DNA from 4 places in the Pseudomonas reactans genome. Region 4 is predicted to be linked to each of the others. Evidence: predicted binding sites of a transcription regulator. Region 4 holds the regulator's gene; each other region holds the start of a gene.
What was found. The regulator sigma-54, encoded in region 4, starts transcription at its own class of promoters, with help from an activator protein. The targets are predictions, from matches to a motif close to ANTGGCATNNANNTTGCTNT.

Region 1 (3,197 bases), on a different contig from region 4:
TCGTAGCGTGCATCCAGCAGGCGCAGAGTGTTGTCGGCGCGCTCGACAAAGGTGCCGAGGCGGATAAACCGGTAGGCGTCATTGCGCATGATCGTCCCCGACGTCGCTCCCCGGAACAGGTGCGAACGCTGCTTGACCCAGTCACAGAAATGGCTGATGCCATGCCGCGCCAAGCCGCCGGCGGCGATGCTGCGCATTTCGAGCCAGGTGGCGTTGAGGTTTTCCCACATGTCGGCGGTGATGCGCCCGCGTACCGCATGGGCATTGCCGCGAGCGGCGCGCAGGCAGTTGTAGATGCTCGCGGGGTTTTCTTCGTCGAGGGCAAAAAAGTGCAGCATGCGCTCGGCGTCTAGCTGTTTATGACGTTCCAGGTAGCTGTCGAGGGTGCCGCTGCTGAGCAACGACATGGCCAGCTCATCCAGCCCGTCACTGCGCCCGGCCTGGGGCATCAACGACAGGGAATAACTGACTTCGAGCATGCGCGCCAGGTTCTCGGCGCGTTCCAGGTAACGGGACATCCAGTACAAATCTGCGGCGGTTCTACTCAACATACTCAGCCCTCCACCACCCAGGTGTCCTTGGTTCCGCCGCCTTGCGACGAATTGACGATCAACGAGCCTTCCTTCAGCGCCACGCGGGTGAGGCCACCGGGCACCAGGCGGGTTTCCTTGCCTGAGAGTACAAAGGGCCGCAGGTCGATATGCCGTGGGGCGATGCCGTTTTCGACAAAGGTCGGGCAGGTGGACAGGCTCAGGGTCGGCTGGGCGATGTAGGCGTGGGGCCTGGCCTTGATGCGTTGGCGGAAATCCTCGATCTCGGCGGCGCTGGAGGCCGGACCGACCAGCATGCCGTAGCCGCCGGAGCCCTGGGTTTCCTTGACCACCAGTTCCGGCAGGTTGGCCAGCACGTGGGACAGTTCATCCGGCTTGCGGCACTGGAAAGTCGGTACGTTCTGTAACACCGGTTCTTCATCCAGGTAGAAACGGATCATTTCCGGCACATAGGGGTAGATCGATTTGTCGTCGGCTACGCCGGTGCCAATCGCGTTGGCCAGCACCACATTGCCGGCGCAATAGGCGGCGACCAGGCCGGGAACCCCGAGCATCGACTCCGGGTTGAAGGCCTTGGGGTCGAGGAAAGCGTCGTCGATACGCCGGTAGATCACATCTACCGGCTTGGGGCCGTCGGTGGTGCGCATGAACACCTTGAGGTCCTGCACGAACAGGTCCGCGCCCTCTACCAACTCAACGCCCATTTCACGGGCCAGGAACGCATGTTCAAAGAACGCGCTGTTGAAGCGGCCTGGCGTCAGCACCACCACGTTAGGGTTGTCCAGGCGGCTTGAGCTTTTCAGGGTCTTGAGCAGCAGGTTGGGGTAGTGGTCCACCGGCGCGATACGTTGCTTGGCGAACACCTCGGGGAAGAGGCGCATCATCATCTTGCGGTCTTCGAGCATGTAGCTCACGCCGCTGGGGGTGCGCAGGTTGTCTTCAAGCACGTAGTAGGTGCCGTCACCGTCGCGCACCAGGTCCACGCCGGAAATGTGCGAATAGATGTCGCGGTGCAGGTCCAGGCCGACCATGGCTTTCTGGTAACCCTCGTTGCCCAGCACCTGCTCCGCTGGAATGATCCCGGCCTTGATGATGCGCTGGTCGTGGTAGATGTCGGCGAGGAACATGTTCAGCGCGTTGACGCGCTGGATACAGCCGCGTTCGATCACGCTCCACTCACTGGCGGGGATGCTGCGCGGGATGATGTCGAAGGGGATCAGGCGCTCGGTGTCTTGCTCGTCGCCATACAGTGTGAAGGTGATCCCGGCGCGGTGGAACAGCAAATCGGCTTCACGGCGACGCTGGGCCAGCAGTTCCGGCGGCGTATTCGCCAGCCAGCGGGAAAAATCCTGGTAATGCGCACGGCATACGCCGTTTGCGTCATTCATTTCATCAAAGAAAGATCGAGCCATTCCAGTACCTTGTCAGTGCCGAGAGGAACAGAGGTGGCACTGCCGTTTCAAAAAACGCATTTTTTATGAGCCCGTGGCGGTGGGTGCCAATGGGCCTGGTCCTTACTTTCTTATGGGGTCGGCTCTGGGTCGGGGGGTAACCAATGCTCCTGTATCCGGGCAGATGAATGGATAAAGCAATGCTTGTGCCGGAATACCGCAAACCCTCCATTTGTTGGGCAGGGGCCTATTCAAACGGGCCGGCGCTCCCATTCATGGGGCTACCCATGCTCCGATTTGGTGCATGAACAAACTTGAACTTCACCCACCCCCGATTCTTCTAACGGCACACGAACCTGCATGGAGCACCGCCGTGCCCAGAATCATCTCACCGCAAACCCCGGAATCGAGCCTGCCCGATCACAGCGAGCACAACGCCAAGATCTTCGGTTCGCCCAAGGACCGCCTCGACTTTTACCGGCGCGAAATCCAGTACGAAACCACCATCCTCGCCAACCGCACTGACGCCTACCTCACCGCGCAGTCGTTCCTGGTGATCGCCTTTGTGTCGGGCATGGGCAACCTCAACCCCGAGTGGGGCAAGTTGTTCACCGTGGTGGTGCCGATCTTCCTCGCGGCGCTGGGCATCCTCAGCTCCCTCAACGCCTGGCCAGGGATCCGCGCGGCGTATGACATCATCGATCACTGGCACTTTAAGCAAAGCGAGCTGTTGCGCAGCGAGCCGGTGATGGGCATGGCGTACGACGAATCGCCGCTGTTTTCCGAGATGGAGTCGTCGCACAAGGGCTACCGCAAGTCGCTGCTGTTCTCCATGCGCGCGCCGTGGCTGTTCATGGTGTTCTGGGTACTGCTCGCCACTTATGCGTTCTACATCCAGGTCGACAATCCAGGGTCGTAAGCCGATGGAACTTCATCACCCCGGGCATGACCTTAACTCTACCCAGGCGACATTTTCCGAGAGGTAAGCCATGAGCACAGACAAACAACCCGCCACCGGTGCCGATGCGCCCAAAGATCCGGTGCCAGCAAAAGATCCCAAGGCCAAGGAAAACGACTACAGTCCAGACTTCAAGCCCAAGCCTGAGCCCAAGCCTGAAACCGATGCCGATATCGACACCCAAGGCGGTTAGAGGAGACGGTCATGTCCAAAGAACTCGACGATGAACTCAACGATCCCGGTAATGAAGACCCCGGTTCATTGATGGACGATGCAGAAGTGCCGCTCAACGATCTG
Region 2 (3,197 bases), on a different contig from region 4:
GAGGCTGGTGGCGCAGAAGAAGCAGATCACACCGGCAACCAGGCCGATCACCAGGGCGCCCATCGGGCCCACGGTGCCTGCGGCTGGGGTGATAGCAACCAGGCCAGCGACTACGCCCGAGGCAATGCCCAGTGCGCTTGGCTTACCGTGGGTGATCCACTCGGCGAACATCCAGCCCAGCGCCGCAGCAGCGGTAGCGATCTGGGTGACCAGCATCGCCATGCCGGCAGTGCCGTTGGCCGCAGCCGCGGAGCCTGCGTTGAAGCCAAACCAGCCGATCCACAGCATCGCCGCGCCGATCAGGGTGTAACCCAGGTTATGCGGAGCCATCGGGGTGGTCGGGAAGCCTTTGCGCTTGCCGAGCACGATGCACGCCACCAGGCCAGCCACACCGGCGTTGATATGCACCACGGTGCCGCCGGCGAAGTCCAGCACGCCCCAGTCCCACATCAGGCCACCGTTGCCGCTCCACACCATGTGCGCGATCGGCGCGTAGACCAGGGTGAACCAGATCGCCATGAAGATCAGCATCGCAGAGAACTTCATACGCTCAGCGAAGGCACCGACGATCAGCGCCGGGGTGATGATGGCGAACGTCATCTGGAAGGTGATGAACACGGCTTCCGGAAACAATGCCGCAGGGCCGGTGATGCTGGCCGGAGTCACGCCCGCCAGGAACGCCTTGCCCATGCCGCCGAAGAAGGAATTGAAGTTGACCACACCCTGTTCCATACCGGTGGTATCGAACGCGATGCTGTAGCCGTAGACGACCCAGAGGATGCTGATCAGGCCGGTGATCGCGAAACACTGCATCATCACCGACAGAATATTCTTTGAGCGGACCATGCCGCCGTAGAACAGCGCCAGGCCAGGGATGGTCATGAACAGCACCAAAGCGGTGGCGGTCAGCATCCAGGCGGTGTCGCCGGAATTGAGGACTGGAGCAGCCACTTCGTCTGCCGCCATGGCCAGGCTTGGCATTACGATGGACAACAGGGCTCCGAGCCCTGCGAATTTACGCAGAGTCATATTGTTTTCTCCTGGGGCGTTGGGGTTTGGCGGCTTAGATTGCGTCGGTATCGGTTTCGCCGGTACGGATGCGAATAGCCTGTTCCAGATTGACCACGAAGATCTTGCCGTCACCGATCTTGCCGGTGTTGGCGGCCTTGGTTATCGCCTCGATAACCCGATCAAGATCCTTGTCGTCAATGGCGACATCAATCTTCACCTTCGGCAGGAAATCGACCACGTATTCCGCGCCGCGATACAGCTCTGTATGACCCTTCTGCCGACCGAAGCCTTTGACCTCAGTAACGGTAATGCCCTGCACGCCGATCTCGGACAACGACTCGCGCACATCGTCCAACTTGAACGGCTTGATGATGGCAGTGACTAGCTTCATGAAAACTCTCTCCCGAATTGGTGGACTTGCCCCAGGAAAACAAACCCGTCTCAAGTCTAAGCGCAGTGCCTGGCTTTGTAACGCGTCGTCGCCTCGGCATTTGCCTTTGCGACGCCCGCGAACCACTGGTGACGAAACCTGTACCCCTGATCCGTCGGCGCACTGCATTCGTCACAGCGACTGCATCAGTGCATGGGTCATGATCGTCTAAGCAGAAACCTTGCCAGCTCCGTAAAAACCACTGAAATCAGTCCTTTGCCCACTTATGCCCACCTGCCGGGCATTTGGAGGGTGGCAATGCGCACAAAAACAGTGCGCCGCCGCCCGACCCTCTGCGCGAAAAGCGTGCGCCCGCCGTCGTGAAAAAGACTATAGACGCTGCGTGATACACTGCTGGCCAACAGTTTTCCGGAATATTTCCCATGCTCGCGCCCAAAGACCTCCTCGACGCCCTGAGCGGCCACGCCTCTCGCCTGTTCAGCGGTGACACGCCGTTGCCCCGCAATGAAATCGAAAGCCAATTCAAGGCATTGCTGCAAAGCGGGTTCAGCAAACTCGACCTGGTGAGCCGGGAAGAGTTTGATAGCCAGATGGTGGTGCTCGCCCGCACGCGTGCGCGGTTGGAAAGCTTGGAAGCAAAAGTCGCTGAGCTGGAAGCGCGTTTAAACCCACCCGCCGAATAAAAACTCCCTTGCTCGCGAAGAACCCGAGAGCGCCGCATCAAACCAGATTCGCTGCGTTATCGTTGACGATCTTCGCGAGCAAGCTCGCTCCTACAGTTGGTTCTCCATAGCTGTGGATACGTTCTGTAAAACCTCCCCTGCTTCGCTTTTCCCCACCTCGTCTACCCTTGAAAAACCGCAGGAAGCGGCCCTCTTTTCAAGGAACGAGCATGTCCCTCGCCATCGTCCACAGCCGCGCCCAGATTGGCGTGGAAGCCCCCGCCGTCACCGTCGAAGTGCACATGGCTAATGGTCTGCCGTCGCTGACACTGGTGGGTTTGCCGGAAACGGCGGTCAAGGAAAGCAAGGACCGGGTGCGCAGCGCCATTCTCAATTCTGCGCTGCAATACCCTGCCCGCCGCATCACGCTGAACCTGGCGCCCGCCGACCTGCCCAAGGACGGCGGGCGTTTTGACCTGGCGATTGCCCTGGGAATCCTGGCGGCCAGCGTGCAGGTGCCGGCGTTGATGCTCGACGACGTGGAATGCCTGGGAGAACTGGCACTGTCCGGCGAAGTGCGGGCAGTGAAAGGCGTGTTGCCGGCGGCCTTGGCGGCACGCAAGGCCGGGCGCACCGTGATAGTGCCGCGCGCGAATGCCGAGGAAGCTTGCCTGGCGTCGGGGTTGAAAGTGATCGCGGTGGATCATTTGCTGCAGGTGGTGGCTCACCTGAATGGACATCAGCCTATCGAGCCCTACAAATCCGATGGTTTGCTGTATCTGAACAAGCCTTACCCGGACTTGAGCGAAGTACAGGGCCAGCTCGCTGCCAAGCGCGCACTGCTGATTGCCGCGGCGGGGGCGCATAACCTGCTGTTCAGCGGCCCGCCCGGCACCGGCAAGACCTTGCTCGCCAGTCGGCTGCCGGGTTTATTGCCACCGTTGAGTGAGCAGGAAGCCTTGGAAGTGGCTGCGATTCAGTCGGTTGTCAGCCTGGCGCCCTTGAGCCACTGGCCCCACAGGCCGTTTCGCCAGCCGCACCATTCAGCGTCGGGCCCGGCGTTAGTAGGGGGCGGGTCAAAGCCGCAACCGGGAGAAATTACCCTCGCCCACCACGGCGTGTTGTTCCTGGAT
Region 3 (3,197 bases), on a different contig from region 4:
GGTGGTTTTACCATGGTCAACGTGAGCAATGATGGCGATGTTACGTAGATTTTCGATCACTTGTGTATCTCGATCAGAGGATTCGGTGTGCTGACAGGTCGTGGCAGCGATTAACAGTAGAGTCAGGCCTTGCCGTTACAGCTTGACGGCAGAGTCGGGGGGCCGGTGACGCAGGCCACAGGCAAACAGCCCCGGGCTCTTAGCTCGGTCGATAAACGCGCACATTGGCATGCCCCTCACTGAGCAAATGGTGGGCATGCAGGCGACTCATCACGCCTTTGTCGCAATACAGCAGGTACTGACGGCTGTTATCCAGTTCCTTGAAACGCGCGTTCAATGCATAGAACGGCAGCGTTTGTACGTCGATGCCAGGAATTTCCAGCGGCTCATCTTCAGCGGCATCCGGGTGACGGATGTCGACGACGATCTGGCCGGCCAGGGCTTCGCTGACTTCTTCGATCTTCACATCCTGGCCCAGTTCGTCGATTACGCGATCGATCGGGACCAGTTTGGCGTTCTCGAGCGCACGCTCCAGAATCGCCATGTCGAATTCTTTCTCTTCATGCTCCACGCGATGACGCTTGGCGTGGGTCTTGGGGTTTACCGAGATGACCCCGCAGTACTCGGGCATGTGCTTGGCGAAGTCGGCGGTGCCGATTTCTTCTGCCAGGTCGATGATGTCCTGCTTGTGGCTGGCGATCAGCGGGCGCAACACCAGCTTCTCAGTAACGCAGTCGATGATCGACAGGTTCGGCAGCGTCTGGCTGGACACCTGGGAGATCGCCTCGCCAGTCACCAGCGCGTCGATCTGCAAGCGGTCGGCAATCTGCGACGCGGCGCGCAACATCATACGCTTCAATACCACGCCCATATGACCGTTATCGACTTTGCCGAGAATTTCGCCCAGCACTTCCTCGAACGGTACGCTCACAAATAGCACGCGTTGGGAGCTGCCGTACTTCTTCCAGATAAAGTGCGCGACTTCCATCACGCCCAATTCGTGTGCACGCCCGCCCAGGTTAAAGAAGCAGAAGTGGCTCATCAGGCCACGGCGCATGATCTGGTAAGCGGCAACCGTGGAATCGAAACCACCGGACATCAAGACCAGGGTCTGTTCCAGGGCGCCCAGCGGGTAGCCGCCGATGCTGTTGTGCTGGCTGTGGATGACAAACAACCGTTGGTCGCGAATTTCCATGCGCACTTCAATTTGCGGCGCTTTCAGGGAAATTCCGGCGGCGCCGCACTCGCGACGCAGCTTGCTGCCGACGTATTTCTCGACATCCATGGAGCTGAAAGTGTGCTTGCCGGCACGCTTGCAGCGCACCGAAAAGATCTTGCCTTCCAGCTCACTGCCGTAGTGCTGTTTGCACTTCTCGGTGATGTCGTCGAAGTCGCCCAGCGGGTACTCATCCACCTGCAGGAAATGCGCGATGCCAGGCATGCAACTCAGGCGCTCGGTCATGTCCTTCAAGGCTTTGGGCTCGGTGACGCGGGTTTCCAGCTCGAGGTTGTCCCACACGCCGTTCACCACCACAGCCGGGTCCAGATCGCGGAGCACGGCACGGATGTTCTTGGCCAATTGACGGATGAAACGCGTCCGTACCGGTCGGCTTTTGATGGTGATCTCGGGGAAGACTTTAACGATTAATTTCATGGAAACAGCGCGCGCCGGGCCTGCTGAAAAAGGGGGGCGCGGATTATAGCGGAAATCGCTCAAGGTTTAACCAGTTAATATGCATCGCAAGCGCAACGCACTAAAGAGGTGCATTTATGCGCCTTTGCGCTACATTGCGGTGCGCTATTTTTGGGCTTTTGTCGCAATGCACCTTTATAGGGGCGTTTTTGGAGCAGAAAACCCATGTTGGCGCACTGGCATGCAATTTGCTCTCTTGTGAGGCAGGTTGCCATGGCGGACTATCCGCGCCGGCATCACCCACATTCTAAGGGCTAACTCCACTACCCCAGCCCGAAGCCACCCGGAGGACACTATGTCGAAGTCGGTTCAACTCATCAAAGATCATGACGTTAAATGGATTGATCTGCGCTTCACGGACACCAAAGGCACTCAGCACCACGTGACCATGCCGGCTCGCGACGCGCTGGATGAAGCTTTCTTCGAAGAAGGCAAAATGTTCGACGGTTCCTCCATCGCTGGCTGGAAAGGCATCGAAGCCTCCGACATGATCCTGATGCCGGACGACAGCACTGCCGTACTCGACCCGTTCACCGAAGAGCCGACCCTGATCCTGGTATGCGACGTGATCGAGCCTTCGACCATGCAAGGCTACGACCGCGACCCACGTGCGATCGCCAAGCGTGCCGAGGAATACCTGAAGTCCACCGGTATCGGTGACACCGTATTCGTAGGCCCAGAGCCAGAATTCTTCATCTTCGACCAAGTGAAGTTCAAGTCCGACATCTCCGGTTCCATGTTCAAGATCTACTCCGAACAAGGCTCCTGGATGTCCGACCAAGACGTGGAAGGCGGCAACCATGGCCACCGTCCAGGCATCAAAGGTGGCTACTTCCCAGTTCCGCCGTTCGACCACGACCACGAAATCCGTACCTCCATGTGCAACGCCATGGAAGACATGGGCCTGGTCATCGAAGTGCACCACCACGAAGTGGCCACTGCCGGTCAGAACGAAATCGGTGTGAAGTTCAACACCCTGGTTGCCAAGGCTGACGAAGTTCAAACCCTGAAGTACTGCGTACACAACACTGCCGTAGCTTACGGCCGTACCGCTACCTTCATGCCGAAGCCTCTGTACGGCGATAACGGTTCGGGTATGCACGTTCACCTGTCCATCGCCAAAGATGGCAAGAACACCTTCGCTGGCGAAGGTTATGCCGGCCTGTCCGACACTGCCCTGTACTTCATCGGCGGTATCATCAAGCACGGTAAGGCCCTGAACGGCTTCACCAACCCGTCGACCAACTCCTACAAGCGTCTGGTCCCAGGTTTCGAAGCCCCGGTAATGCTGGCCTACTCGGCGCGTAACCGTTCCGCTTCGATCCGTATTCCTTACGTGTCCAGCCCTCGCGCTCGCCGTATCGAAGCTCGCTTCCCGGATCCAGCAGCCAACCCGTACCTGGCCTTCGCAGCCCTGGTAATGGCCGGCCTGGACGGTATCCAGAACAAGATCCACCCAGGCGACGCCGCCGACAAAAACTTGTACGACCTGCCGCCTGAAGAG
Region 4 (3,197 bases):
GGCCCCAGCAGCTTGGTTTCGTCTTCGATGGCTTCCGCCAGGGAGCGATGAGGGCTGCTGAGGGGGTGACGCCGGCGGGTTTCCGAAAATCGCTTGAGCAGCGTCTCTTCGTCGGCATCCAAGTAAAGCACGTCGCAATGAATGTGCTTGGCCCGCACTTCCTCGAGTAATTGCGGGAAACGCTCAAGGTGGCTGGGCAGGTTGCGGGCGTCAATCGAGACGGCGACCAGCGGTTGCGCCAGTTCGGTGTGAATCAACGCGCGTTCCGCCAATTCCGGCAGCAGGCCGGCGGGCAGGTTGTCGATGCAATAGAAACCGTTATCCTCAAGTACGTTGAGGGCGGTGCTTTTACCCGAGCCGGAGCGGCCGCTGACGATGATCAAACGCATGATTACTGCCCGTTCTGTTCATCCAGGACAACCTGGTACAGCGCCTCATTGCTGCTGGCACTGCGCAGTTTGTCGCGTACTTCCTTGCGGTCGAGCATGCTGGCGATCTGCCGGAGCAGTTCCAGGTGCGCATCGGTGGCGGCTTGCGGGACCAGCAGCACGAACAGCAGGTCAACCGGGGCGCCGTCGATCGCATCGAAATCGATGGGAGCTTCCAGGTGCAGCAGGGCGCTGACGGGGGTTTCGCAGCCCTTGAGACGGCAGTGAGGAATGGCGATGCCGTTGCCAAAACCGGTGGAACCGAGTTTTTCACGGGCAATCAGCGCATCGAAGACATCTTGCATCTCCAGATCCGGCACTTCGCGCGCGATCAGGTTGGCAATTTGTTCGAGGGCTTTCTTTTTGCTGCCGCCCGGCACGTTCACGAGGGAACGGCCGGGGGTCAGGATGGTTTCAAGTCGGATCATGGGGGGAGATTTAACGACCTGTACCTTGCATCAGGTGCAGATTCTTTTCCTTATGCTTTATGAGTTGGCGGTCCAGCTTGTCGTAGAGCGAGTCGATCGCCGCGTACATGTCTTCATGCTCCGCATTGGCGACGAGCTTTGCATTCGGTACGTGCAGGGTGGCCTCGATTTTCTGCTTGAGCTTATCGACCTCCATGATGACCTGCACGTTGGTGATCTTGTCAAAATGCCCTGCCAGCTTGTTCAGCTTGCTTTCGGTGTATTCGCGCAGGGGTTTGGTGACTTCCAGCTGGTGTCCACTGATGTTGACTTGCATACAGCTTCTCCTTCGTTGCCAGTGCATAAAGCGGCAGGCAAAAGCGCCTGCCACTGGAACGCTGTGGCCCGCCCGTCACATCAAACGCTTACGCTCGCTGGAAGGCGCGATCCCGAGGGACTCGCGGTACTTGGCGACGGTTCGACGGGCGACCTGAATGCCTTGTGCCTCCAGTAAACCAGCGATCTTACTGTCACTCAATGGCTTTTTCTGATTTTCCGCGGCAACCAGTTTTTTGATGATCGCGCGGATCGCCGTGGACGAGCATTCACCGCCTTCGGAGGTGCTGACGTGGCTGGAGAAAAAGTATTTCAGTTCATAAATACCCCGTGGGGTATGCATGAATTTCTGCGTGGTGACCCGGGAAATCGTCGACTCGTGCATGCCGACTGCTTCGGCGATGTCATGCAGTACCAGCGGTTTCATCGCTTCGTCGCCGTATTCCAGGAAGCCGCGCTGGTGCTCGACAATCTGGGTGGCCACTTTCATCAGGGTTTCGTTGCGGCTTTGCAGGCTCTTGATGAACCAGCGGGCTTCTTGCAACTGGTTGCGCATGAAGGTGTTATCGGCACTGGTATCGGCGCGGCGTACGAAACCGGCATATTGCGGGTTGACGCGCAGGCGTGGCACCGATTCCTGGTTCAGTTCAACCAGCCAGCGCTCGTTGTCCTTGCGCACGATCACGTCAGGCACCACGTATTCGGCTTCGCTGGACTCGATTTGCGAACCCGGGCGCGGGTTGAGGCTCTGTACCAGCTCGATGACCTGGCGTAGGTCGTCTTCCTTGAGCTTCATACGGCGCATCAACTGGCTGTAGTCGCGACTGCCCAGTAGGTCGATGTAATCGGTGACCAGGCGCTGGGCCTCTGCGAGCCAGGGGGTTTTGGCCGGCAGTTGGCGCAATTGCAGCAGCAGGCATTCGCTCAGGGTTCGCGCGCCGATCCCGGCAGGCTCGAATTGCTGGATGCGGTGCAGGACGGCTTCGATCTCGTCCAGCTCGATATCCAGTTCCGGGTCGAAGGCCTCAAGAATCTCTTCGAGCGTCTCGTCTAGATAACCCTGGTTGTTGATGCAGTCGATCAGGGTCACGGCGATCAGGCGATCGGTGTCCGACATCGGCGCCAGGTTCAGTTGCCACAGCAGGTGGCTCTGCAGGCTTTCACCGGCGGAGGTGCGGGTGGTGAAGTCCCACTCGTCATCGTCATTGCTGGGCAGGCTGCTGGCGCTGGTCTGGTAGACGTCTTCCCAGGCCGTGTCGACGGGAAGTTCGTTGGGGATGCGTTCATTCCATTCGCCTTCCTCAAGGTTATCCACCGTAGGGGCGGTTTCCTGATAGGAGGGTTCCTGCACGTCGGAATTGGGTTTTTGCTCGATGTTATCGGCCAGCGGGTCTGCGTTATCGAAGTCGTCGCCTTCTTCCTGGCGTTCGAGCATCGGATTGGACTCCAGGGCCTCCTGGATTTCCTGTTGCAGGTCCAGGGTCGACAATTGGAGCAGGCGGATGGCCTGTTGCAGCTGCGGTGTCATCGTCAGCTGCTGGCCCATTCTCAGGACTAGCGATGGTTTCATGGCAGGGGCTTAACACCTTATTCGCCGGCGCAATGCGCCATCCACGACAGGGCGCGTGAGCGCCAAACATAAGCAAATTATATGCCTGATGTCGGGTGCTTTGCCTAGAGCGCGGTAACAATAAAAATCCGGAGGTTTTCATTGACTCCCGCGCACCTCGGCAAACGGCCGTGACACCACGGTGTTTACAGGCGGAACTCGTGACCCAGGTACACTTCCTTGACCAGTTCGTTGGCCAGGATGGTGGCGGAATCGCCTTCGGCGATCAGTTGGCCATCGTTGACGATATACGCGGTTTCGCAGATATCGAGGGTTTCACGGACGTTGTGGTCAGTGATCAGCACGCCAATGCCCTTGGCCTTGAGGTGATGGATGATCTGCTTGATGTCGCCGACCGAGATCGGGTCAACGCCGGCAAACGGTTCGTCCAACAGGATGAACTTGGGCGCAGTGGCT

Region 1: HX793_RS09730 (circularly permuted type 2 ATP-grasp protein) is a predicted target of sigma-54. The motif match lies at 2,137-2,156, and genes of this name have one in related genera.
Region 2: glnK (P-II family nitrogen regulator) is a predicted target of sigma-54. The motif match lies at 1,611-1,630, and genes of this name have one in related genera.
Region 3: glnA (type I glutamate--ammonia ligase) is a predicted target of sigma-54. The motif match lies at 1,869-1,888, and genes of this name have one in related genera.

Annotation. Positions count from the first base shown of each region.
Region 1 covers NZ_JACAQP010000007.1:154,318-157,514, forward strand. Annotated here, with positions in the region: gene HX793_RS09725 (alpha-E domain-containing protein) at 1-551, opposite strand, end outside; gene HX793_RS09730 (circularly permuted type 2 ATP-grasp protein) at 554-1,963, opposite strand; gene HX793_RS09735 (hypothetical protein) at 2,316-2,861, shown strand; gene HX793_RS09740 (hypothetical protein) at 2,932-3,093, shown strand; gene HX793_RS31220 (hypothetical protein) at 3,105-3,197, shown strand, end outside.
Region 2 covers NZ_JACAQP010000004.1:87,878-91,074, reverse strand. Annotated here, with positions in the region: gene HX793_RS03825 (ammonium transporter) at 1-1,029, opposite strand, end outside; gene glnK (P-II family nitrogen regulator) at 1,064-1,402, opposite strand; gene HX793_RS03815 (accessory factor UbiK family protein) at 1,825-2,085, shown strand; gene HX793_RS03810 (YifB family Mg chelatase-like AAA ATPase) at 2,295-3,197, shown strand, end outside.
Region 3 covers NZ_JACAQP010000006.1:209,797-212,993, reverse strand. Annotated here, with positions in the region: gene typA (translational GTPase TypA) at 1-60, opposite strand, end outside; gene thiI (tRNA uracil 4-sulfurtransferase ThiI) at 200-1,654, opposite strand; gene glnA (type I glutamate--ammonia ligase) at 1,989-3,197, shown strand, end outside.
Region 4 covers NZ_JACAQP010000005.1:233,919-237,115, forward strand. Annotated here, with positions in the region: gene rapZ (RNase adapter RapZ) at 1-389, opposite strand, end outside; gene ptsN (PTS IIA-like nitrogen regulatory protein PtsN) at 392-856, opposite strand; gene hpf (ribosome hibernation-promoting factor, HPF/YfiA family) at 867-1,172, opposite strand; gene HX793_RS05460 (RNA polymerase factor sigma-54) at 1,248-2,741, opposite strand; gene lptB (LPS export ABC transporter ATP-binding protein) at 2,927-3,197, opposite strand, start outside.